One region of the Rhizobium sp. 10PS4 genome, then DNA from elsewhere that is predicted to be linked to it. Evidence: predicted binding sites of a transcription regulator. Region 1 holds the regulator's gene; each other region holds the start of a gene.
What was found. The regulator LexA, encoded in region 1, represses DNA repair genes until DNA is damaged. The targets are predictions, from matches to a motif close to TGTTCNNNNTGTGTTCNG.
Positions count from the first base shown of each region.

Region 2: RWJ89_RS03820 (ribonuclease T2 family protein) is a predicted target of LexA. The motif match lies at 2,106-2,123, and genes of this name have one in related genera.
Region 3: dnaE (DNA polymerase III subunit alpha) is a predicted target of LexA. The motif match lies at 3,217-3,234, and genes of this name have one in related genera.
Region 4: RWJ89_RS18375 (ImuA family protein) is a predicted target of LexA. The motif match lies at 2,982-2,999, and genes of this name have one in related genera.

Region 1 is NZ_JAWDIW010000004.1:201,012-206,357, forward strand. Features, by position in the region: gene eno (phosphopyruvate hydratase) at 1-636, opposite strand, end outside; gene kdsA (3-deoxy-8-phosphooctulonate synthase) at 881-1,726, opposite strand; gene RWJ89_RS09050 (VOC family protein) at 1,723-2,619, opposite strand; gene lexA (transcriptional repressor LexA) at 2,818-3,537, shown strand; gene RWJ89_RS09060 (ComEC/Rec2 family competence protein) at 3,518-5,346, opposite strand, start outside.
Region 2 is NZ_JAWDIW010000002.1:176,666-182,011, reverse strand. Features, by position in the region: gene ettA (energy-dependent translational throttle protein EttA) at 1-1,252, opposite strand, end outside; gene RWJ89_RS03820 (ribonuclease T2 family protein) at 1,351-2,091, opposite strand; gene RWJ89_RS03815 (alpha/beta fold hydrolase) at 2,250-3,179, shown strand; gene RWJ89_RS03810 (DMT family transporter) at 3,212-4,168, shown strand; gene RWJ89_RS03805 (CaiB/BaiF CoA transferase family protein) at 4,195-5,346, shown strand, end outside.
Region 3 is NZ_JAWDIW010000008.1:36,436-41,781, forward strand. Features, by position in the region: gene dnaE (DNA polymerase III subunit alpha) at 1-2,980, opposite strand, end outside; gene RWJ89_RS16400 (DUF5680 domain-containing protein) at 3,483-3,947, shown strand; gene RWJ89_RS16405 (ABC transporter ATP-binding protein) at 3,961-4,644, opposite strand; gene RWJ89_RS16410 (lipoprotein-releasing ABC transporter permease subunit) at 4,659-5,346, opposite strand, start outside.
Region 4 is NZ_JAWDIW010000009.1:106,800-112,145, forward strand. Features, by position in the region: gene leuD (3-isopropylmalate dehydratase small subunit) at 1-136, opposite strand, end outside; gene RWJ89_RS18350 (VOC family protein) at 269-691, opposite strand; gene RWJ89_RS18355 (hypothetical protein) at 819-1,052, opposite strand; gene RWJ89_RS18360 (HpcH/HpaI aldolase/citrate lyase family protein) at 1,189-2,109, shown strand; gene RWJ89_RS18365 (DUF1737 domain-containing protein) at 2,109-2,315, shown strand; gene RWJ89_RS18370 (metallopeptidase family protein) at 2,420-2,857, opposite strand; gene RWJ89_RS18375 (ImuA family protein) at 3,019-3,963, shown strand; gene RWJ89_RS18380 (Y-family DNA polymerase) at 3,974-5,346, shown strand, end outside.

The DNA.
Region 1 (5,346 bases):
CTTCAGGCCGGGTGCGAAACCGCCTTCATCGCCGACATTGGTGTTGTGGCCCTGGCTAGCAAGTTCCTTGCGTAGCGTATGGAAGACTTCCGAACCCATGCGTACGGCTTCGGCGATCGAATCGGCGCCGACCGGCAGGATCATGAATTCCTGGAAATCGATCGGATTGTCGGCATGGGCACCACCATTGATGATATTCATCATCGGCACCGGCAGCAGGCTGGCGGAGGCGCCGCCGACATAACGATAGAGCGGCAGGCCGGACGCCTGGGCAGCAGCCTTGGCGACGGCGAGCGACACGCCGAGGATGGCGTTGGCGCCGAGGCGCGACTTGTTCGGCGTGCCGTCCAGCTCGATCATGATGTTGTCGATCTGGATCTGGTTTTCGGCGTCGATGCCGCCGATCGCGTCGAAGATCTCGGTGTTGGCGGCTTCGACCGCCTTTTCGACGCCCTTGCCCAGATAGCGCTTGCCGCCGTCACGCAGTTCGACCGCCTCATGCGCGCCCGTCGAGGCGCCTGAGGGAACGGCCGCGCGGCCCATGCTGCCATCTTCGAGATAGACATCGACTTCGACGGTGGGGTTGCCACGGCTATCGAGAATCTCGCGGGCGATGATATCGGTGATTGCAGTCATGGGTTCTTCCTGCTCGGTGGATGATAAGTCGGTTCGAAACCTGTCTTAGTCGAAGGCGTGCAAATTACAATGCTGCAGTTTCCAGCCTTCGAACCGCGTTTGGATCTCGCCTAAAGCGCGTCGCGATCTTTCAGATTCGCTTGCCACGCTTTAGGTCTTTGGCTTTCCGCATGTCGTTGTCGCAAAACCGCTGCACACTTTTGCGCGACATGCCTATAGCACGATCATGTCAGGCTGTTGAACGTCAAGCCTTGGCGACCGCATCGAAGGCGAGCAGCTTTTCAAGCAGCCGCGGCATGTCCTTGAGATAGACCATGTTCGGGCCGTCGGAAGGTGCGTTATCGGGGTCCTGATGGGTTTCGACGAAGACACCGGCAATACCGGCAGCCACTGCGGCGCGCGCCAGCGTTTCCACGAATTCCCGCTGACCGCCGGAGGATTCGCCCTGCCCGCCCGGCTGCGCCACGGAATGGGTCGCATCGAAGATAACGGGTGCACCCATCGCCGCCATGATCGGTAGCGAACGCATGTCGGAGACCAGCGTATTGTAACCGAATGAGGCGCCGCGCTCGCACAGCAGCACGTTCGGATTGCCGCTGGCATTGAGCTTCTTCAGAACGTTCTTCATATCCCAGGGGGCGAGGAACTGGCCTTTCTTGACATTGACGACGCGGCCGGTCTTGGCGGCGGCGATGAGAAGGTCGGTCTGGCGGCAGAGGAAGGCCGGGATCTGAAGGACATCGACCACCCTTGCCACCTCCGCGCATTGCTCGGCAGTATGAACGTCGGTCAGGACGGGAAAGCCGAATTCCTTCTTGAGGTCGGCAAAGACTTCCATGCCCTTTTCGATCCCGATACCGCGTTCGGCCGAGAGCGAGGTGCGGTTCGCCTTGTCGAAGGAGCTCTTGTAGACGAGGCCGATGCCTAGCTTTCCGCAAAGCTCTTTCAGCGTGCCGGCAACCATGAAGGCGTGGTCGCGGCTCTCCATCTGGCAGGGACCGGCAATCAGCGATAGACGGCCGGTATTGGAAAAGGTGACCTGGCCTTGGCCTTCGCCGATCCTGACTTCGGAATTCGTATCAGTGCTCATCGTGTTTCCTCGAAGGCGAAGAGCGTGCCCTGCCCGGGCGCGGGCTTCACCAGAATGCGATTGTTCTTGCGCGTGTATGTCACCCCGTTAGCAGCCAAATGCGCTTCTGTCACGGCAAGATCGGCGACAGCAAAGAGGATTGCCCGGCCGCGCAGGCCGCGATCTGCGGATGAGACGGCGACGTCGAAATATGCCTCCAGCCCTTCCGGCGTCATCAGGCTGATTTTCGCATTCGATGCCGCAATATCGACGCCGAAACCGGTTTTCTCGACTGCCGATTGCGCCACGGCAAGGCTGACGAAGGCAGCGAAGGCGGCCGGCTCTGGCGTGCAAAGCGCGATCTCAACTATGCCGGTGACGCCATTGGCATGCGTCTCCAGCGCCGCGCGGTCGGCCGGTAGCGGATTGACGCGCTCGACGGTGAAAAACAGGAGATCAGGCGCGCGCAGGTCGCCGGCGAAAGCCAGCTTAAAGCCGGCAATCGTCTCGGAACCGTCCGGCATCGTCATCGGCCGGGTGAACTGCAGCATCTCGCCAGCGCTCGATCCGTTGCCGACGAAATCCTGATGATCGATGCCGGCATCCTTGCTGCCGAAAGCCAGCCCCGAGAGCCCCTCCTCGCCACAGCGGAAACGGAAGGCCTGGTTGCGGGCAGTGAAGACATTACCTTGGCGCGCAGATGCGTTGCTCTCCTCGACGTTCGCAATCCCGAGCGGCTCCAGATAGGTCTTGTCGGCAAAAAAGACGCAGGCATTCTCCGTTCCGAAGGGATGGCACGCATCGGCGGCAACGGTGAAGCCGAGCTTGCCGAGCCTCTCGCGCGCCAGATCGATGTTGACGACCGGCAGCACGACATGATCCAGCGGGTGCGGTTTGGCGGAATGCGCGTTCATGATATCCCTCCTGGAAACGGCAAGAGATGTGCGATGGCGCGTCCCTCAATGCAAGACTTCTGTGCCAATCCGGCGAATGAAAATAAAAATCTCAACGAGTTGGCGCCAAGTTTTACGGAAATTTAGCTACTTGCGGAACACATATGGAACATATAGTGTCTGTTCTGGATTTGTTTCAATCACGAGGTCACAACGTCGATGCTCACGCGCAAACAACAGGAGCTTCTCCTTTTCATTCATGAGCGCATGAAGGAATCCGGCGTTCCGCCATCTTTCGACGAAATGAAGGATGCCCTGGACCTCGCCTCCAAGTCCGGGATTCATCGCTTGATTACTGCGCTTGAGGAGCGAGGCTTCATTCGCCGCCTACCGAACCGCGCCCGCGCGATCGAGGTCATCAAGCTTCCGGAGGCCTACAGCCCCAGCATTCAGCCCCGGCGCGGCTTTTCGCCGAGCGTCATCGAGGGTAGCCTTGGCAAACTGCAGCCGGTCGCCACTCCTGCTCCCGCAAAACCCGTCGCCGACAACGGCAACTCGGTCTCGGTGCCGGTCATGGGCCGAATCGCTGCCGGTGTGCCGATCTCGGCGATCCAGAACAACACCCATGACATCGTCGTTCCGGCCGACATGCTCGGTTCCGGTGAACATTATGCGCTGGAGGTCAAGGGCGATTCGATGATCGACGCCGGCATCTTCGATGGCGACACCGTGATCATCCGCAACGGCAGCACCGCAAGTCCCGGCGACATCGTCGTTGCTCTGGTCGACGACGAAGAAGCGACACTCAAGCGCTTCCGCCGCAAGGGCGCCTCGATCGCGCTGGAAGCGGCCAACCCGGCTTACGAGACCCGGATTTTCGGGCCGGACCGCGTCAAGGTTCAGGGCAAGCTCGTCGGTCTCATTCGCCGCTATCACTGACATTGGCCAGGCCGGATTCGGTAAAACTGTTGCTGCGCCAGTCATAGGCGCGATGGCGCATCCATGGCCGCGACAATGAATCGAAGGCGGTTGCCACCTCCGGGCCGGCGTCCGTGAAGCGCAACTCGACGGATCCGGTCCTGCGCAGCGTCTCGCCGGTGAAGAGCGTTGCACCTGAGCGGCAGTTGTTGAAGCGAAGGCGCACGGACGTCACGACGATATCGGCCGCGTCGCATGCCGGGCCGAGATAGGCGGCATTGTCGATGACGGTTACCACCTGACCATTGCCAAGCCTTGATGTGCACCAGGCCTTCTTGACGCAGGAAAAGCGGTTTGCGTCACCGGCCGCTGCGGCCGTCCGCATCGCGGTCCTTGCTTCGTTCTGCTGATCGCGGGAAAGCCTGACGCGGCGGTCTTCTCCCTCAGGCGGGATAGCAGGACCATTCAGCATCTTCGGCGGATTATGCCCCGGCAGGACCAGCGCTCTCTGCCACTGGTCGAAGATGAAGTCCGGCGGTCTTTCACGGTTGGAAGCCATTGCCGCCGCCGCGACGACCGCGACGAGACTGCCATCCTCCGAAATCACCAGATCCGGCGGACGGGGACCCGGCAGAAGCAGCAGGATGAGCGTTGCGACCGCGATAATCGATGTGCCGACATGGCGCAACCGGGTGCGGAGCAGCGTCAGCAGCAGAAAGCCTGCCACGGCGACGGCGAAATACCAGGCGGGCAAGCGGCCCACGTCGATATTGCCACCCCAGCCGGACACCGTCTTTGCAACCGCGATCACCAAATCGAGGCCGAATCCGACGATCTTCCAAGCCCAAACATCCAGACCGAAAGGCATGAGCAGCATCGCCAGCAGACCTGCCGGCATGATGATGAAGGAGATGATCGGCATTGTCGCGAGGTTTGCCGGCAGGCCGTAGGCGGTCAGGCGATGAAAATGCTCGATCGAAAACAGCGCGGTTGAAAAACCGCCGATCAGCGAGGTCAGGAAGACGCCGCCGAAGAAACCGGCAACCGTAACGAACGGCCTGATGATCGGCAGCTTCAGGAAGGCGTTTTCTCGGACGCGCCGGTCCTTCCACAGCTGATAGCCCGAGACCAGCGCCAATGTCGCGGCAAAGGACATCTGGAAGCTCGGTCCCAAGACCTCGGACGGCGAAATGGCAATGATGACGAGAGCGGAGAGCGCGACATTGCGCAGGCTGATCGACGGCCGGTCGAAGAAGACCGCAATCAACATGATGGCCATCATGATGAAGGCGCGTTCGGCAGAGACCGCAAAGCCGGAGATCAGGAAATAGGCGGTGACGGCGATGAGCGCGCCGGCGGCAGCGATCTTCTTCGTCGGGTAGGCCTCAGCGATGCCGGGGAAGAGGCTGAGCAGCATCCGGAAGCCGACGAAGAAGATGCCGGCCGACAGCGCCATGTTGAGACCGGAGATGGCGATGATATGAGCCAGACCGGACTGGCGCAGCGCCTCCGTCGTCGCATCCGAAATGGCGCGCCGCTCGTCCGTCACCAGAGCAGCGGCAAAAGCACCGGTGTCGCCGGGCAGGATCGACCTTATGCGGTCGCCGATGCCGCTGCGCAGCCGGTAGAGACCTTCGAGCAGCGCTTCCGCTGTCGATCTTGCAGCCTGGGGACCTGCCTGCGCATCGACCTTCGTCGGTGCACCGTAGAAGAAACCGTTGGCGCCGATGCCGTCGAAATAGGCACTGAAGGAGAAGTCGTTGAGCTCGGGAAGCGCTGGGCCCGCCGGCGGCGTCAGCCGCGCCCTGCCGGTGATGATATCGCCGATCT
Region 2 (5,346 bases), on a different contig from region 1:
AGTTCATGTCGAACTTGCCAAGCTTGATAATTTCGGCGCCGCCGGAGATTTCCTCCCAGACCGTCTTGTCGGCCGCAAGGGTGTCACGGCTCTGGTCGACATAACCGAGATGCACGGTCTCGCCGATGCGGATCGAACCGCCATCCGGCGTTTCCTGGCCGGTGATCATCCTGAATAGCGTCGTCTTACCGGCGCCGTTCGGGCCGATGATGCCGACAATGCCGCCCGGCGGCAGCTTGATCGACAAGTCGTTGATCAGCGTGCGGCCCTCGAAGCCCTTGGTAATACCGTCCATCTCGATGACCACCTGGCCGAGGCGCTCGCTGAGCGGGATGATAATCTGCGCGTCGCCGGGACGCTGCTTCTCGGCGGCATCCACCAGTTGCTCATAGGACTTGATACGCGCCTTGGATTTGGCCTGACGGGCCTTCGGGCTGGAAGCGATCCATTCCTGTTCGCGGCTGATCGCCTTCTGGCGCGATGCGTCTTCGCGGCTTTCCTGCAGCATACGCTTGGCTTTCGCCTGCAGGTAGGCCGAATAGTTGCCTTCGTAGGGGATGCCACGGCCGCGGTCGAGTTCGAGGATCCAGCCGGTGACGTTGTCCAGGAAGTAGCGATCGTGGGTAATCATCATCACGGCGCCCGGATAGTCGCGCAGATGTTTTTCGAGCCAGGCGATGGTTTCAGCGTCCAGGTGGTTGGTCGGTTCGTCGAGCAGCAGCAGATCCGGCTGCGAAAGCAGCAGGCGGCAGAGCGCGACACGGCGGCGCTCACCACCGGAAAGGCTGGTGACTTCGGCGTCGCGCGGCGGGCAGCGCAGGGCTTCCATCGCCATCTCGACCTGGCTTTCCAGATCCCAGAGGTTCTGGCTGTCGATGACGTCTTGAAGCTTGGCACCCTCTTCCGCCGTCTCATCGGAATAGTTCATCATCAATTCATTGTAACGATCGAGGACGGCCGTCTTCGAGGCGACACCTTCCATGACATTCTCGAACACCGTCTTGTTGGGATCGAGATGCGGCTCCTGCTCCAGATAGCCGACCGTCGCACCTTCGGCGAGCCAGGCTTCGCCGGTATACTCCTTGTCCTGGCCTGCGATGATGCGCAGCACGGTGGATTTACCCGCGCCGTTCGGACCAAGGATACCGATCTTGGCATCCGGGTAGAACGAAAGGTGGATATTCTCCAGGATCTTCTTGTTGCCATAGGCCTTGTTGAGGCCGGACATATGATAGATGAACTGACGTGCCATGCTGCGCTGCTCCGGGCGGGAAACTTCGATTGTGCCGCTATGTAGGCGAAACAGCGCCTGCGGGCAACGCCGAAACCCGGTTTACTCAGGATTTCCGGTCAAAAGCCCGCAGCGTCGACGACGCCCTCGTCACAACCGAACGACGTTTTTCCAGCGCCCTGGATCAGATCGGCGAGGCCGGCACTTTTCGCCGATGCTGTCCCGGCGGCTTCCGAAAGCCCGATCGTCAGCTCGCTGATCATCCTGACATTGCCGGCCCGCCGGCAGCTCATCTTGATGCGGTCGCCGGCACCCGGCCCGAAGCTCTTGTCGAAAGCCGCCTTGATCGCGTCGGCTTTGACCGGCTTGCCGATATTGGCAGCGAAGAGATCGCGTACCGCCGACGCGTTGAGCGCGCCCACGAGATGCACACCGACGCCGAAATAGTCGTCGGCGCTCATCTTCGTGCAGGTGCCATGCTTCACCCATTCATGCCGTTCCAGGCCGGATTGCGTGCCGGGCATCGCCTTTGCCAGCGCCGTCTTCGTCTCGGCCGCAAGCGTGACCTCCGGCAGCTTGTTCCAGTCGCCATCCTTGTCGGCGGCCTTCTGCTCGGCGCTCACGCCGCAATAATCTTGCCGCATCGGCCAAAGTCCGTGCAACGAAAAGTTCGTCGCGTCCGGGCGCTCGCCGGTCTGGCTCGCACACTCGGCCTTCTTCTGGTTCGTCTGGCAAAAGGCCGGCTGCCAGCTCGCCGCCAGAATGAAGCGGGTGCGCCCGCCGGCCTCCTGCGCCACGCCGGCGCCGGCAACAATCATCGACACGGCAAACGTCAAGGTACGCAACTGCATGCTGCTCATTTCAACCCCCAAAAAAGAACAATACAGGAACAAATAAGCATCAAAATCAAAAGACCGCAACCCTGAATCGCAACACGGCCGCAATTTGTTATCGGATAATCAAATGACCATGTTGCAATTACCCGGCGATCTGGTCTGTTGCCGCCGGGAGGACCCACATGTTTTCTGAAACGCAAAGGCTCGCCGTGCCAGGGGCATCGTTGGCCTATCACCATGCTGAGGCCATCACCCCTCCACGCGGCATCCTGTTGATATCCCATGGCTTGGCCGAACATTCGAAACGATACCGCTCCTTTGCCGAGGCCATGGCGGCACGCGGTTATTACGTCTACGCCCATGATCACCGCGGCCACGGCGAGACGACGGCGCCCGATGCGCCGATCGGCCGCTTCGCCCGACGCAGTGGCGTCGAAAGGGTGATCGGCGACGTCGTCGCCATGCGCGGCCATGCGGCCTCCCGCCATCCCGGCTTGCCGGTGATCCTTTTCGGCCATTCGATGGGCGGCCTCATCGCCCTCAACGCTGCCGTCACGGCTCCGGCCGATTTCGACGCCGTCGCCGTCTGGAATTCGAATTTCGCCGTCGGCCTTGCCGGCCGCGCCGCCCAGGCGATCCTGCTTGCCGAGCGCATGTTGAAGGGCTCCGACGTGCCGAGCGGCTTGCTGCCGAAGCTCACCTTCGGCGCCTGGGGCAAATCCATTCCCGGCTGCCGCACCGAGTTCGACTGGCTGTCGCGCAGACCTGATGAAGTCGACAAATATGTCGCCGATCCGCTCTGCGGCTTCGACGCCTCGATCTCTCTCTGGCTCGATCTCTTCGAACTGACTTTCCGCGCGCCACACAAAATCCACCTCGACCGGCTGCCCCGGGACATGCCGATCCGTCTCGTCGGTGGCGGAGAGGACCCGGCGACGGAACGTGGAAAAGCCGTGCTCTGGCTGTCAAACCATTTGAAAGGTCAAGGCTTCTCCCGTATCAGCACTGAGATATATCAGGACATGCGGCACGAAACACTGAATGAGATCGGCGCGGATGCGGCGATCGCAGCCTTTGCGGACTGGTGCGACAGGGCCGTCGCAAGATCCTGAGCGACCAATATCCTGAGTACGGGGATTTCATCATGAACAGCACGTCCGCCCGCCCCGTTTCGTCCGCCTCCGACGTGACGATGGGGCTTGTGCTGATGTTTATCTCGGTGATGTTCTCGCCGCTCATCGATATTTTCGCCAAGCTTGCCATCGTCACAGTCCCGTCCGCGGAGATCACCGCCGGCCGCTTCGCCGTACAGGCCGTCTGCATGCTGCCGATTGTAATATGGCGGCGCAGCTTCGCCGATTTTTCCTGGCGCCAGAACCTGTTCCATGCCATCCGCGGCGCGATCATCACCGTCTCGATGATCTCCTTCGTCACCACGCTGAAATACATGGCGGTCGCCGACGCGATTGCGATCTTCTTCGTCGAGCCGATCATGCTGACGATCCTCGGCGGCATTTTCCTGAAGGAGACGATTGGCTGGCGGCGTTATAGCGCCTGCGGCGTCGGCTTTTTCGGGGCGATGCTGATCATCCAGCCGAGTTTCGAAGAGGTCGGCTACATCGCGCTTCTGCCCGTCGTCAGCGCGCTCTGCATCGCCATCTTCGTGCTGATGACCCGCGTCCTCTCGCACAGGGAGGACCCTTGGGCGATGCAATTCCAGATGAGCATCTGGGGCCTGCTCTTCTGCGCCGTCCTGCTTTTCCTGGGCCAGGGAACCGGCTCCGATCTCTTCGATCCGGTCATGCCGGATGGCCGCGCCTGGTTCTATGTCGCCGGCGTCGGCGCCATGGCCGCGATATCGGGCATCCTCGGCGTCTATGCCTATCGCGCAGCACCAGCCTCGACGCTCGCACCGCTGCAATATTTCGAGATCGTCTCGGCGACGATCTTCGCCTGGCTGGTCTTCGGCGACTTCCCGGATGCGATCAAATGGCTCGGCATCATGATTATCATGGCGTCGGGCTTCTACATTGTTTGGCGCGAGCGCCGCTTTGCATCGAAACCGGTATCCGGTACATCAGAGGCGACGCTGGCGCCCTAGATATAAGAACGAGAGCCCGGAGGAACATGACGGAGACCGTGACGAAAGAACCGCCGCTGGCCGGCATCCGTGTGATCGAGCTTGCCCGTGTGCTCGCCGGCCCTTGGGCGGGACAGATGCTCGCCGATCTCGGCGCCGACGTCATCAAGGTCGAAAATCCCGACGGCGGCGACGATACACGCCAGTGGGGGCCACCCTTCGTCGAGGGCGCCGACGGCGAGAATCTCTCGGCTGCCTATTATCACGCCGCCAATCGCGGCAAGCGCTCCGTCACCGCCGACCTGAAGAGCGCCGAAGGCCAGGATCTCGTTCGCCGCCTCGTCTCCACCGCCGACGTGGTCATCGAGAATTTCAAGCTCGGCGGCCTCGTCAAATACGGGCTCGATTATGACAGCCTACGCAAGGTCAACCCGAAGCTCGTCTATTGCTCGATCACCGGCTTCGGCCAGAACGGCCCTTATGCCAGCCTCGCCGGCTACGATTATATCGTCCAGGGCATGTCCGGCTTCATGTCGATCACCGGTGAGCCGGACGGCCAGCCGATGAAGGCAGGCGTCGCCATCGCCGATATCTTCACCGGCATCTATGCCGTCTCGGCGATCGAAGCCGCCCTGATCCACGCCCTGAAGTCAGGCGAAGGCCAGTTGGTCGACATGGCCCTGCTCGATGTACAATCGGCCGTGCTCGCCAATCAGAACATGAATTACCTGGTTTCCGGTGAGGCACCGACCCGCCTCGGCAATGCCCATCCCAATATCTCGCCCTATGAGGTCGTACCGACGGCGGACGGGTACCTCATTCTCGCGGTTGGCAACGACGGCCAGTTCCGTCGCCTCTGCACCCTCCTCGGCCTGGAGGCGATCGCCGGCGACGAGCGTTTCGCCACCAACAAGGCCCGCGTCGGCAATCGCGGCGAAGTGCGCCGCCTCGTCTCGACCGAGACGTTGAAATGGCAGAAGGCGGATCTGCTAAAGGCCTGTGAAGAGAACGCGGTTCCATCGGGCGCAATCAACACGATTGAGGAAATGTTCGCCCATCCGCAGGTACAGGCTCGCGGCCTGCGCATTGACCTTGCGGATGCCGCCGGCACCGTGATCCCCGGTGTCAGGACGCCTGTGGTGCTGTCGGAGACGCCGCTGCGTTATATCAGGCCGAGCCCGCGTCTCGGCGAACACCAG
Region 3 (5,346 bases), on a different contig from region 1:
TCTGCACCCGCATCTTCTGCAGGATGTTGTTGTAGGAATCGAGCGGGTGGGCCGTCAGATAGAAGCCCAGCACCTGGAATTCCTTGAGCAGCCGTTCGGAGGGGAGCCAGGGCGAGAACGGCGGCAGCGAGATCTTCTCAGGCCCCGACGTCAGCGTGCTGCCGAAAATGTCCGACTGGCCGCTCAGCTTGTTCTCCTGGGCACGCTGGGCATAACCGAGAACACGGTCGAGGCCGGCTGCCAGCTGGGCGCGGTCCATGTCAAAACAATCGAAGGCGCCGGCATAGATCAGGCTTTCGAGCACGCGACGATTGACCTGGCGCGGATCGATGCGCAGGCAGAAATCCTCGATGCTGGCAAAGGGCTTGTCGCCACGCACCTCGACGATATGGTCGACGGCGGATTCGCCAACGCCCTTGAGGGCGGCGAGCGCGTAATAGATGCGGTTGTCGCCGGTCTCGAAATGGCGGAAGGAGGTCTGCACCGAAGGCGCGATCACCTCGATGCCGAGGCGTTTGGCATCCTGACGGAAATCATTGACCTTTTCCGTGTTGGACATGTCGAGCGTCATCGAAGCCGCGAGGAATTCGACCGGATAATGCGCCTTCATGTAGGCCGTCTGGTAAGAGACGATGGCATAGGCGGCGGCGTGCGACTTGTTGAAGCCGTAATTGGCGAACTTCGCCAGCAGTTCGAAGATATTGTCGGCCTGCGGCTTCGATACGCCATTCTTGACCGCGCCGACGACGAAGCGTTCGCGCTGCTGGTCCATCTCGGCCTTGATCTTCTTGCCCATGGCGCGGCGCAGAAGGTCGGCTTCGCCCAGCGAATAGCCTGATAGTACCTGGGCGATCTGCATCACCTGTTCCTGGTAGACGATGACCCCTTGCGTTTCCTTGAGCAGGTGGTCGATCATCGGATGGATCGATTCCAGCTCTTCGTCGCCGTGCTTGCGGGCATTGTAGGTCGGGATATTCTCCATCGGACCCGGACGATAGAGTGCCACCAGCGCGATGATGTCCTCGATGCAGTCCGGCTTCATGCCGATCAGCGCCTTGCGCATGCCGGCACTTTCCACCTGGAACACGCCGACCGTCTCGCCGCGCGACAGCATCTCGTAGGTCTTCTTATCGTCGAGAGGAATGGCCGCGAGATCGACCTTGATACCGAGCTTGGCGACGAAATCGACCGCGACCTTCAGCACGGTCAGCGTCTTCAGGCCGAGGAAGTCGAACTTGACGAGGCCCGCCTGCTCCACCCATTTCATGTTGAACTGGGTAACCGGCATATCCGAGCGCGGATCGCGATACATCGGCACCAGTTTGGAAAGCGGCCGGTCGCCGATGACGATGCCGGCGGCATGGGTCGAGGCATGGCGGTAAAGCCCCTCGATCTTCTGGGCGATGTCGAGCAGCCGCGCGACAACGGGTTCTTTCGCCGCCTCTTCCTGCAGCTTCGGCTCCTCCTCGATCGCTTTGGACAGCGGCGTCGGGTTGGCCGGGTTGTTCGGCACGAGTTTGCAGATCTTGTCGACCTGGCCGTAGGGCATCTCAAGCACGCGGCCGACGTCGCGAAGGGCGGCGCGCGCCTGCAGCGAACCGAAGGTGATGATCTGCGCCACCTGCTCGCGGCCATATTTGGCCTGGACGTAACGGATTACCTCTTCGCGGCGATCCTGGCAGAAGTCGATGTCGAAGTCCGGCATCGAGACGCGTTCCGGATTGAGGAAGCGCTCGAAGAGCAGCGAAAAACGCAAGGGATCGACGTCGGTGATCGTCAAGGCATAGGCGACCAGCGAACCGGCACCCGAACCACGGCCGGGACCGACCGGAATGTCATGCTGCTTGGCCCATTTGATGAAGTCGGCAACGATCAGGAAGTAGCCGGGGAAACGCATGCGCTCGATGACGCTGAGCTCGAAATCCAGTCGCTCGCGATAATCCTTTTCCTCATAGCCCGGCGACATGCCGAGCGTCGAAAGCCGCATATCCAGCCCTTCGACCGCCTGGCGGCGCAGCTCGCCCGCCTCGGCGCGTTCGGCCTCCTCGGCATCGTCGGTCGCACCCGTGAAGCGCGGCAGGATCGGTTTTCGCGTCTTCAGCACGAAGGAGCAGCGCCTGGCGATCTCGATCGTATTTTCCAGCGCTTCCGGCAGGTCGGCGAAGAGCTTGACCATCTCGGCCCGGCTCTTCAGATAGTGATCCGGCGTCAGGCGAAAGCGGCTGTCATCGGAGACGATGGCGTTGTGCGCGACCGCCATCAGCGCATCATGAGCGTCGTAATCGTCGCGAGTCGGAAAGAAAGCCTCGTTGGTCGCAACCAGCGGCAGGTCGTGGGCATAGGCGAGCCCGATGATCTTCTGCTCGTGCCGCTTGTCGTAGGTGCCGTGCCGCTGCAGTTCGACATAGAGCCTGTCGCCGAAGAGGCGCTTCAGCGTGAGCAGCCGGGCTTCCGCCTGAGCGGGATGGCCTTCCTTGATCGCCACGTCAACCGGCCCGGTCAAGGCGCCGCTCAATGCGATCAGTCCTTCCGTGCCTGCCTCCTCCAGCCAGGAGGCGCTGATATGAACAGCCTGGTTGCTCTCGCCGCCGAGATAGGCCCGGCTGACGAGATCGACCAGCCGTTCGTAACCGGCATCCGTCGCGGCAAGAAGAACAATCGACGGCAGCTTGACCAGAGCCTGCTGACCGCCGCGCTTTTCCGTTTCCAACCCGTCTCCCATATCGATCGAGACCTGGCAGCCGATGATCGGCTGCAGGCCGTCTTCCATCGCCTTCTGGGAGAATTCGAGGGCGACGAACAGATTGTTGGTGTCGGTAATCGCAATCGCCGGCTGGCTGTCGCCGGTCGCCTTGTAGAGGATCTTCTTCAGCGGCAGTGCGCCCTCGAGAAGCGAATAGGCGGAATGGACCCTCAGGTGGATGAAACTCGGCGTGCCGCCGGTCGCCTCGCCCGTTGAACCCTTTGCCGTATCCGCCATGACATGCCTTCCCAATCACCCGAATGAATCGGACGCATTGTCGGCATAGAGGGCGATGATGTCCAGAAGAAGTCCCGCGTCCGGACCGCATGATTGCCATACGGTCCCCTGAAAACTTTAGAGCGCCATGACGATGAGCGAGAAGCTGGCAACGAACATTGCGATGGAGGTGAATGCTGCGATATCACGGATCATGTCAGTCATCGGGCTCTCCTTTACTCGTTATGTTTTCAATTTGTTCCATGTATGTTCTGTTGTCAACAGGAATCTTTTCCTTCTTTCTTGTGTTTGAAAATCCCAGGAAATAGGTGACGAATTGGCTAGGGGCCGGCGCTCGATGTGATCGGCAGCAGCCTTGCCCTTTCCCGATCCGCCGCAGATCGGGCATGGTGCTCAGGCGGCAGACCTCTTCAGGGCGACTCTTTATTTCTGGCATATGTTCCCTTTTTGTTCTTTACATGCCGCGGCACATTTGCCAGCATCTAGCTGAGAGGAGAATGGCATGTTGGATATTGCGATATTGAACGAATTCGTCGTGGAGGCGAAGGCTGCGACCTATGTCGGCGGCGGCGTAGCGCGCTTGCCCTGCCGGCCGGGTGCCCACGATATCGGTTACGAACGCGGCGACTGGCGCTATCTCGACAGCTATTTCGGCGGGACCGATTTCGCCGGACAGGAAGTGGTGTGGCTTGCCGACGAGCCGGTCTGGGCGATGAATTATTTCGGCTGCGTCATTGCGCCTGAACTCATCGACGGCACAGCAGCCGGAGCAGTGATCAAGGCTGCACTTTCGGCGATGTATCACGAGGGCCGGTTTCTTGACGGGATGGAATTCGACCATCCGTTCGGCCGCTATATCGACAGCAGCGAAGGCGGCTGCGAGCGGTTCATCGGCCACGAATGCATCATGGTCGATGGCCAGAAGGCCTATATGCTCGACTATCGCGGCGGATTGATCATCCCTTGATCTGATCTGGGCCTCAGAAATCGACGATCTTGCCGTCCGAAATCGTTACGCGCCGATCCATGCGGCGGGCGAGTTCGTGATTGTGGGTGGCAATGAGGGCAGCAAGGCCGGACTGGCGCACCAGCGCTTCCAGCGCGTCGAAGACGTAGCTTGCCGTTTCGGGGTCGAGATTGCCGGTCGGCTCGTCGGCAAGAAGCAGGGTCGGCGCATTGGCGACGGCGCGGGCAATTGCAACGCGCTGCTGCTCGCCGCCGGAAAGCTCGCCCGGGCGATGCGAGCCACGATGGCCGATGCGCATATAATCGAGCAGCTGGCCGGCCCGCTCTCCGGCTTCCTTCCAGGAAAGCCCGGCGATCAGTTGCGGCATCATGATATTTTCGAGCGCCGAGAATTCCGGCAGCAGATGGTGGAACTGATAGACGAAGCCGATTTCGCTGCGGCGGATGGCGGTGCGTTTCTCGTCGCTCAGGCCATCACAGGCATGGCCGTTGATGTTGACCTCACCACCGTCCGGATGCTCCAGCAGGCCGGCGACATGCAGCAGTGTCGACTTGCCGGTGCCGGAAGGGGCGACGAGAGCGACAATCTCCCCCTTCGATATCGAAAAATCTACGCCCTTCAGGATTGAGAGCAGCGTACCGCCCTGCCCGTAATGGCGCTCGACGCCGGTAAGCTGGAGTACGACGTTGCGTTTCATGAAGGCGGCATTCCTTATTCGTAGCGCAGGGCCTGCACCGGATCGAGCCTGGAGGCACGCCAGGCCGGGAAGATGGTCGCGATGAAGGAGAGCGTCAGCGCCATGACGACGATCGAGATCGTTTCGCTCAGATCCATCTCGGCCGGCAGCTGGCTCAGGAAATAGACCTGCGGATTGAAGAGTACGGTGCCTGAAATCCAGGAGAAGAACTGGCGGACGGATTCGATGTTGACGCAGACGAGAACGCCGAGCAGCACACCGGCAATAGTGCCGACGATGCCGATCGCCGCCCCGGTCATGAAGAAGATGCGCATGATCGCGCCGGCGCTGGCGCCCATGGTGCGCAGGATGGCGATATCGCTGCCCTTGTCCTTCACCAGCATGATGAGGCCGGAGATGATGTTCAGCGCGGCGACGAGCACGATCAGGGTCAGGATCATGAACATGACGTTGCGCTCGACCTGCAGCGCCGAGAAGAAGGTCTGATTGCGTTGGCGCCAGTCGGTGATGGCGATCTGGCGACCGGCCGCTTCCTCCACCTTGGGCCTCAGATCGTCGATATCGTCGGGATTGTCGACGAAGAGCTCGATCGACTGCACCAGTCCCTCGGCATTGAAATAGAGCTGCGCTTCCTCGAGCGGCATGAAGATGATCGAGGAATCATATTCCGACATGCCGATCTCGAAGAGGCCGGAGATTTTG
Region 4 (5,346 bases), on a different contig from region 1:
CCTCCGCGAAGAGGCCGGTGCCGAGGCCGGTGCGCTTGATCGTCTTCAGATAATCCTTCGGAATGATCATGTCGGTGTCGACGTTGACGACCGGCAGAGGCGCTGCAACGCCCGTGAGCTTCACGAATTTATCCATGACCCATGCTCCATTTCAGCAAATCTACTTCCTGAATTTGCATCTAGTCCAGTTTTTCGCCGAAATGAAGGAGAATCTTTCACAGATGGCGGCCACGCGACGTTTCGCGCGGTCCGCCGATTGCGGCTGTCCCTATTTGGATGGTGCGTTCAACCCCCAGAGGACGCCGAACGGATCACGAAGCTGGCCATAGCGGTCGCCCCAGAACATCAGTTCGACCGGCATGACGACTTCGGCGCCGGCAGCAACCGCGCGATCCCACCAGAAATCGATATCGTCGATGATCAGCTGAATGGCGAAGCCTTCATGGCCTTTGAAGGGATGGCCGTAGTCAGGATAGGCATCCGACAGCATGAGGGAGCTGCCGTTGATGTAGAGATGCACATGCATCGTTCTGCCGCTCTCGTCGACCGGCACGAGATAGGCCTCTTCGGCGCCGAAAGCCTTCTTGTAGAATTCCGCAGCTTTCACCGCGCCGTCGACCGTCAGATAGGGCAGCAGGCCGTTCTTGACCGGTGGCATCTTGGTCGGGTTGCTCTCTGTCGTCGCATCCATGCTTGTCCTCCATTCGTTTTTGAGCGCCGGCTGAATGCCTGGCTGCTTCAAGGACGCAGCATGGAAGCGTGATCCGACAGGGTCGGCCGAATTTTTTCAGCGAACCAAATTTTTAGCGAAAAGGTGATCAGAGATCGATGATCGTGCCGCGGCCGTCGTTCCACACGCGCATCTCGCGCTTACCATTGTTTGCCTTGGCGCGGACCGGAGCAGGCTTCATCTTCATCGAAAGCGCGCGTCCGACCATGAGCACGGTCAGGATGCCGCCAACGGCGAGCGTCACCGAAAAGGTGAAAAGCAGCATGGCCACGAAAACGGTGGCGCCGGCAAGCATGAGGAAGATGGAGCGAATGTTCTGCATGGTTAGAGACCTTTCTTCGGAAAGGAATGTGGTCCTTCTCCTTCCTCTCTGCAAGGCAAGCATGGCTTTTTGTTGTTCTGCTAGATGTCTGGGGTGGCTGCTTGCTTCGGCTTTCAAAGCTTGGCACTAATTCGCCATGAGCCGAAACCCTACGACCCGCTCCATCCGCCTGCGCCGTTCGGTGCTGAGCGTGCCTGCCATCAATCCCCGCGCCCTTGAAAAAACCCATGCGGTCGATTGCGATGCGGTGATCTTCGATCTCGAGGATTCCGTGGCGCCGGAAAAGAAGGCGGAAGCGCGGGAAAATCTAAGGAATTTCTTTTCGGCTCGGCTGCTTCAAGGCAAGGAGCGGATCATCCGCATCAACAGTCTGTCCACCGATTTCGGCCTGGCGGACATGGAGCTGGTGATGGCGCTTGGTCCCGATGCCGTGCTGCTGCCGAAGGTCGACGAACCGCAGGATATCATGGCGCTCAGTGACCTTCTCTCCGAGGCCGATGCACCGGAAGATCTGCGCATCTGGGCGATGATCGAGACACCGCGCGGCATCCTGAATGCGGCTGTTATCGCCGCAGCCGGGCGCATGCCGGGCTCACGGCTCGATTGTCTCGTCGTCGGGCTGAACGACCTGCGCAAGGAAACCGGCGTGCTGCCGCAGCCGGGGCGAAGCTATCTCGTGCCGTGGCTGATGCAGGTCGTCCTTGCGGTCAGTGCCTACGGGCTCGATGCGATCGACAGCGTCTTCAACGATTTCAGGGACGAACAGGGTTTCGATGCCGAATGTCTGCAGGGCCGGGCCATGGGCTTTGCCGGCAAGATGCTGATCCATCCGGCGCAGATCGAGCCCGCCAACCGGCATTTCAGCCCGGATCCGGCAGCGATTGCGGAAGCGGAGGCGATCATATCAGCCTTTGCCGACCCCGCCTCCGATGGGCTGAACGTCATCAATGCAGGCGGGCGGATGGTCGAGCGGCTGCATCTTGTCCAGGCGGAAAGTCTGGTCCATAAAGCGCGCCTGATAGCAGCCCGCCAGGCTGCAGCACGAAAGACGATGTGATGAAACTCTACCGCTTCCTGACCGGTCCCGACGATGCTTCCTTCTGCCATAAGGTCACCGCCGCCCTCAACAAGGGCTGGTCGCTGGAGGGCTCGCCGACCTATGCCTTCAATGCCGCAACCGGTGCGATGCAGTGCGGCCAGGCCGTCGTCAAGCATGTCGAAGGCAAGGACTACGATCCCGAGATGAAGCTCTCCGAGCAGTGAGGTTTTAGCGCATAACCCCGAAAATCGTAACCGATTTTCGGAAAGGATTATGCGTGATTGAAAGTGATAGAGCGTCCTTAGCGCGTCCTTGGACGCGCGGCGCTCTATCGCTCGGCGGCTTCCTCGGCGCTTGCCTCGATCCGCTCCATGTCATCGTCGCTCAGCCCGAAATGGTGGCCGATCTCGTGGATCAGGACGTGGGTGATGATATCGCCGAGCGTCTCGTCGTTCTCAGCCCAGTAGTCGAGAATGGGACGGCGGTAGAGGCGGATGCGGTTCGGCATCTCGCCGGTTTCCACCGTGAAACGTTCGGAAATGCCCCTGCCCTCGAAAAGGCCGAGCAGATCGAAAGGGGTTTCCAGCGCCATGTCCTCGAAAACGTCGTCATCGGGGAAATCCTCGATCTCGATCGTGAGGTTGGTCGTCAGCTGGCGGAATTCATCCGGGAGATGGCTATAGGCCTCCATCGCCAGCGACTCGAAGGCGCTGATCGTCGGCGCATGGCGATCCCGCCAATCATCGCTCTGGTCTATGCGGGCCATGAACATTCCTTCCTTTGCGGGCCCATATAGAACCTTTATCGCCGATTTTCGAGTGCGGAATCAAAGGCAGGAATATTTTCATAGAAAATGGCCGTTGACTCTTCATTAGCTCTCTGGAATCTATAAGAACATAACAGGAACAAGACGGATCGGAGAACGCCATGGCGCAGCACGCCCTGGCGCGCGAGCGGCTTTTTGCGCTCCGCGAAACCATCGCCAGACTGGAGGGACGGCCCGCGCCGGCGCTTGCCGCAGCGGAACGGGAAGCCCTGGCGGAAGGACGTAAGACCCACCAGGAGCGCACGCTGCCGCCCCTGTCGTTTGGGGTGGAGTTTCTTGACGGGGCGCTGGAAGGCGGCCTGCCGCTCGATGCGATCACCGAATTCCGTTCCGCTCTGTCTCGCGATGCCGGCGCTGCAAGCGGGCTGGCGATGGCTGTTGCCGCGCGGCTGCAAAAACAGGAAGCGGATGCCGGCCGCCTTCTGCCGTTGCTCTGGATCGGCGATGCCGTCGGCACGCTGGAGGCAGGCCGTCCCTATGCTCCCGGGCTTCGGGATTTCGGGCTGAGCCCGGAGCGGTTTCTCCATGCCGCGCCGCGCAAGCTGGACGAGGCGCTCTGGCTGGCGGAGGCCGCGGTGGAAAGCGCTGCCTTCTCGGCCGTCATCTTCGAAGTACGGGGCAATCCTGCCCATTTCGGCCTGACCGAAAGCCGCAGGCTTAGTCTCAGGGCGCATGCTGCCCGCCGTCCGCTCTTTCTTGTCCGTCAGGCCGGGGCGGAGGAGGCAAGCAGTGCGGCCTTCCGTCTGCATGTCGAACCGGCCCCATCCGCTCTGCGGCCGTTGCCGGATGGATCGAAACTTTCCGGCAGCATCGGCAATCCAATTTTCCGTCTGACGCTGGAGAAGAGCCGCAATCCGGCCCCGCTCTCCTTTCTTCTGGAGTGGAATCCCCATGAACGCGAATTTTTCCCTGTTGCCGAACCAAACCTCGTTCGTCCTCCAGGCGAACAGTCAGCGCATTCTGGCGCTCAGCTTCCCGCATCTGCCAACGGACCGCATCGCCCGCAGGCGATGGGGGCTCTCCTGGCGTTCGAAAGGGCGTCCTGAAGGGCCGCCTATCGTCTGTTCCGGCAAGCTCAACAATGCCATGCGGCTGACGGCACTGGACGAGTTGGCCGAAAGGCTGGGGCTGAGGAAGGAGCTGGGCGTTGCCGAAGCGCGCGCCATGCACCCGCTGCTCGAGGTCGCGGAAGAGGATCCGGCAGCCGACCGCCGGTTGCTGGAGGCAATTGCCGACTGGTGCGACCGTTATACGCCGCTGGTGGCGTTCGACGACAAGGATGGCCTGTTTCTCGATATTAGCGGCTGCGCCCATCTTTTCGGCGGTGAAAAGGCGCTTCTTAGGGATGTGCTGTCGCGGCTTTTTCATATGGGGTTCGATGCCCGCGGCGCGATCTCATCGTCACCCGGCCTTTCCTGGGCCGCGTCCCGCTTCGGGCAAGGCGGCGTGATCGAGGACGAAGAGACGGAACATGTGCTGATGTCCTTGCCGGTTGCAGCCTTGCGACTGGAAGGACAAACCGTCGATGCCCTGAAGAAACTCGGTCTGAAATATGTCGGTGACGTTATCGATGCACCGCGGGCGCCGCTGACCCGCCGGTTCGGCCCGGAGCTGCTTCTGCGTCTCGACCAGGCGCTGGGACGTGAAGAGGAGCCGGTCTCGCCCCGGCGTCCTGTTGCCAGCCTCTCGGCCGAAAGCCGGCTGATCGAGCCCATCGGGACGGAAGAGCAGATTCTTGCCGTCACCAGGCAGGTCGCCTTATCGCTGCAGCCGTCGCTGGAGGCGCGGGGGGCTGGCGGGCGGGTGTTCGAACTGGTCCTGTTCCGCGTCGACGGCAGGGTTTTTCGTATCTCCGTCGGCGCTTCGCAGCCGCTTCGCGAACCAAAGTTCATCGCCGGGCTTTTTTCCGAACGATTGCAGGCGGTCTATGACGATCTCGATGCCGGCTATGGTTTCGAGATCCTGCGGTTGAATGTGTTGCGGCACGATCCCTTCAACGAGGCGCAGGGTGATTTCGAGGGCGACCGTCAGGGAGAGATCTCGCTTTCGGCTTTCGTCGACCGGGTCTCGGCCCGACTGGGTGCGGATTGCCTGCAAAGCTTTCAGCTCCGCGAGAGCCATGTGCCGGAACGCGCCGTCATCACGGTTCCTGTGATGGACAGCCTTCCCAGGCGGAAGGCAGCGCAGGACATCCAGCTTCCTTTCCGCGAAGAGCGCCCGCTGCGGCTCTTTGCAACGCCGGAGCCCGTCGAGACCATACTTGCCGAAGTGCCCGATGGTCCGCCGCAGATCTTCCGCTGGCGGCGCATGCAGCATCAGGTGGCGAGAAGCGAAGGGCCGGAACGGATTGCCATGGAGTGGTGGATCGATGGGGATGACGCCGAGGCACGTGACTATTTCCGCATCGAAGATGAGACCGGACATCGCTT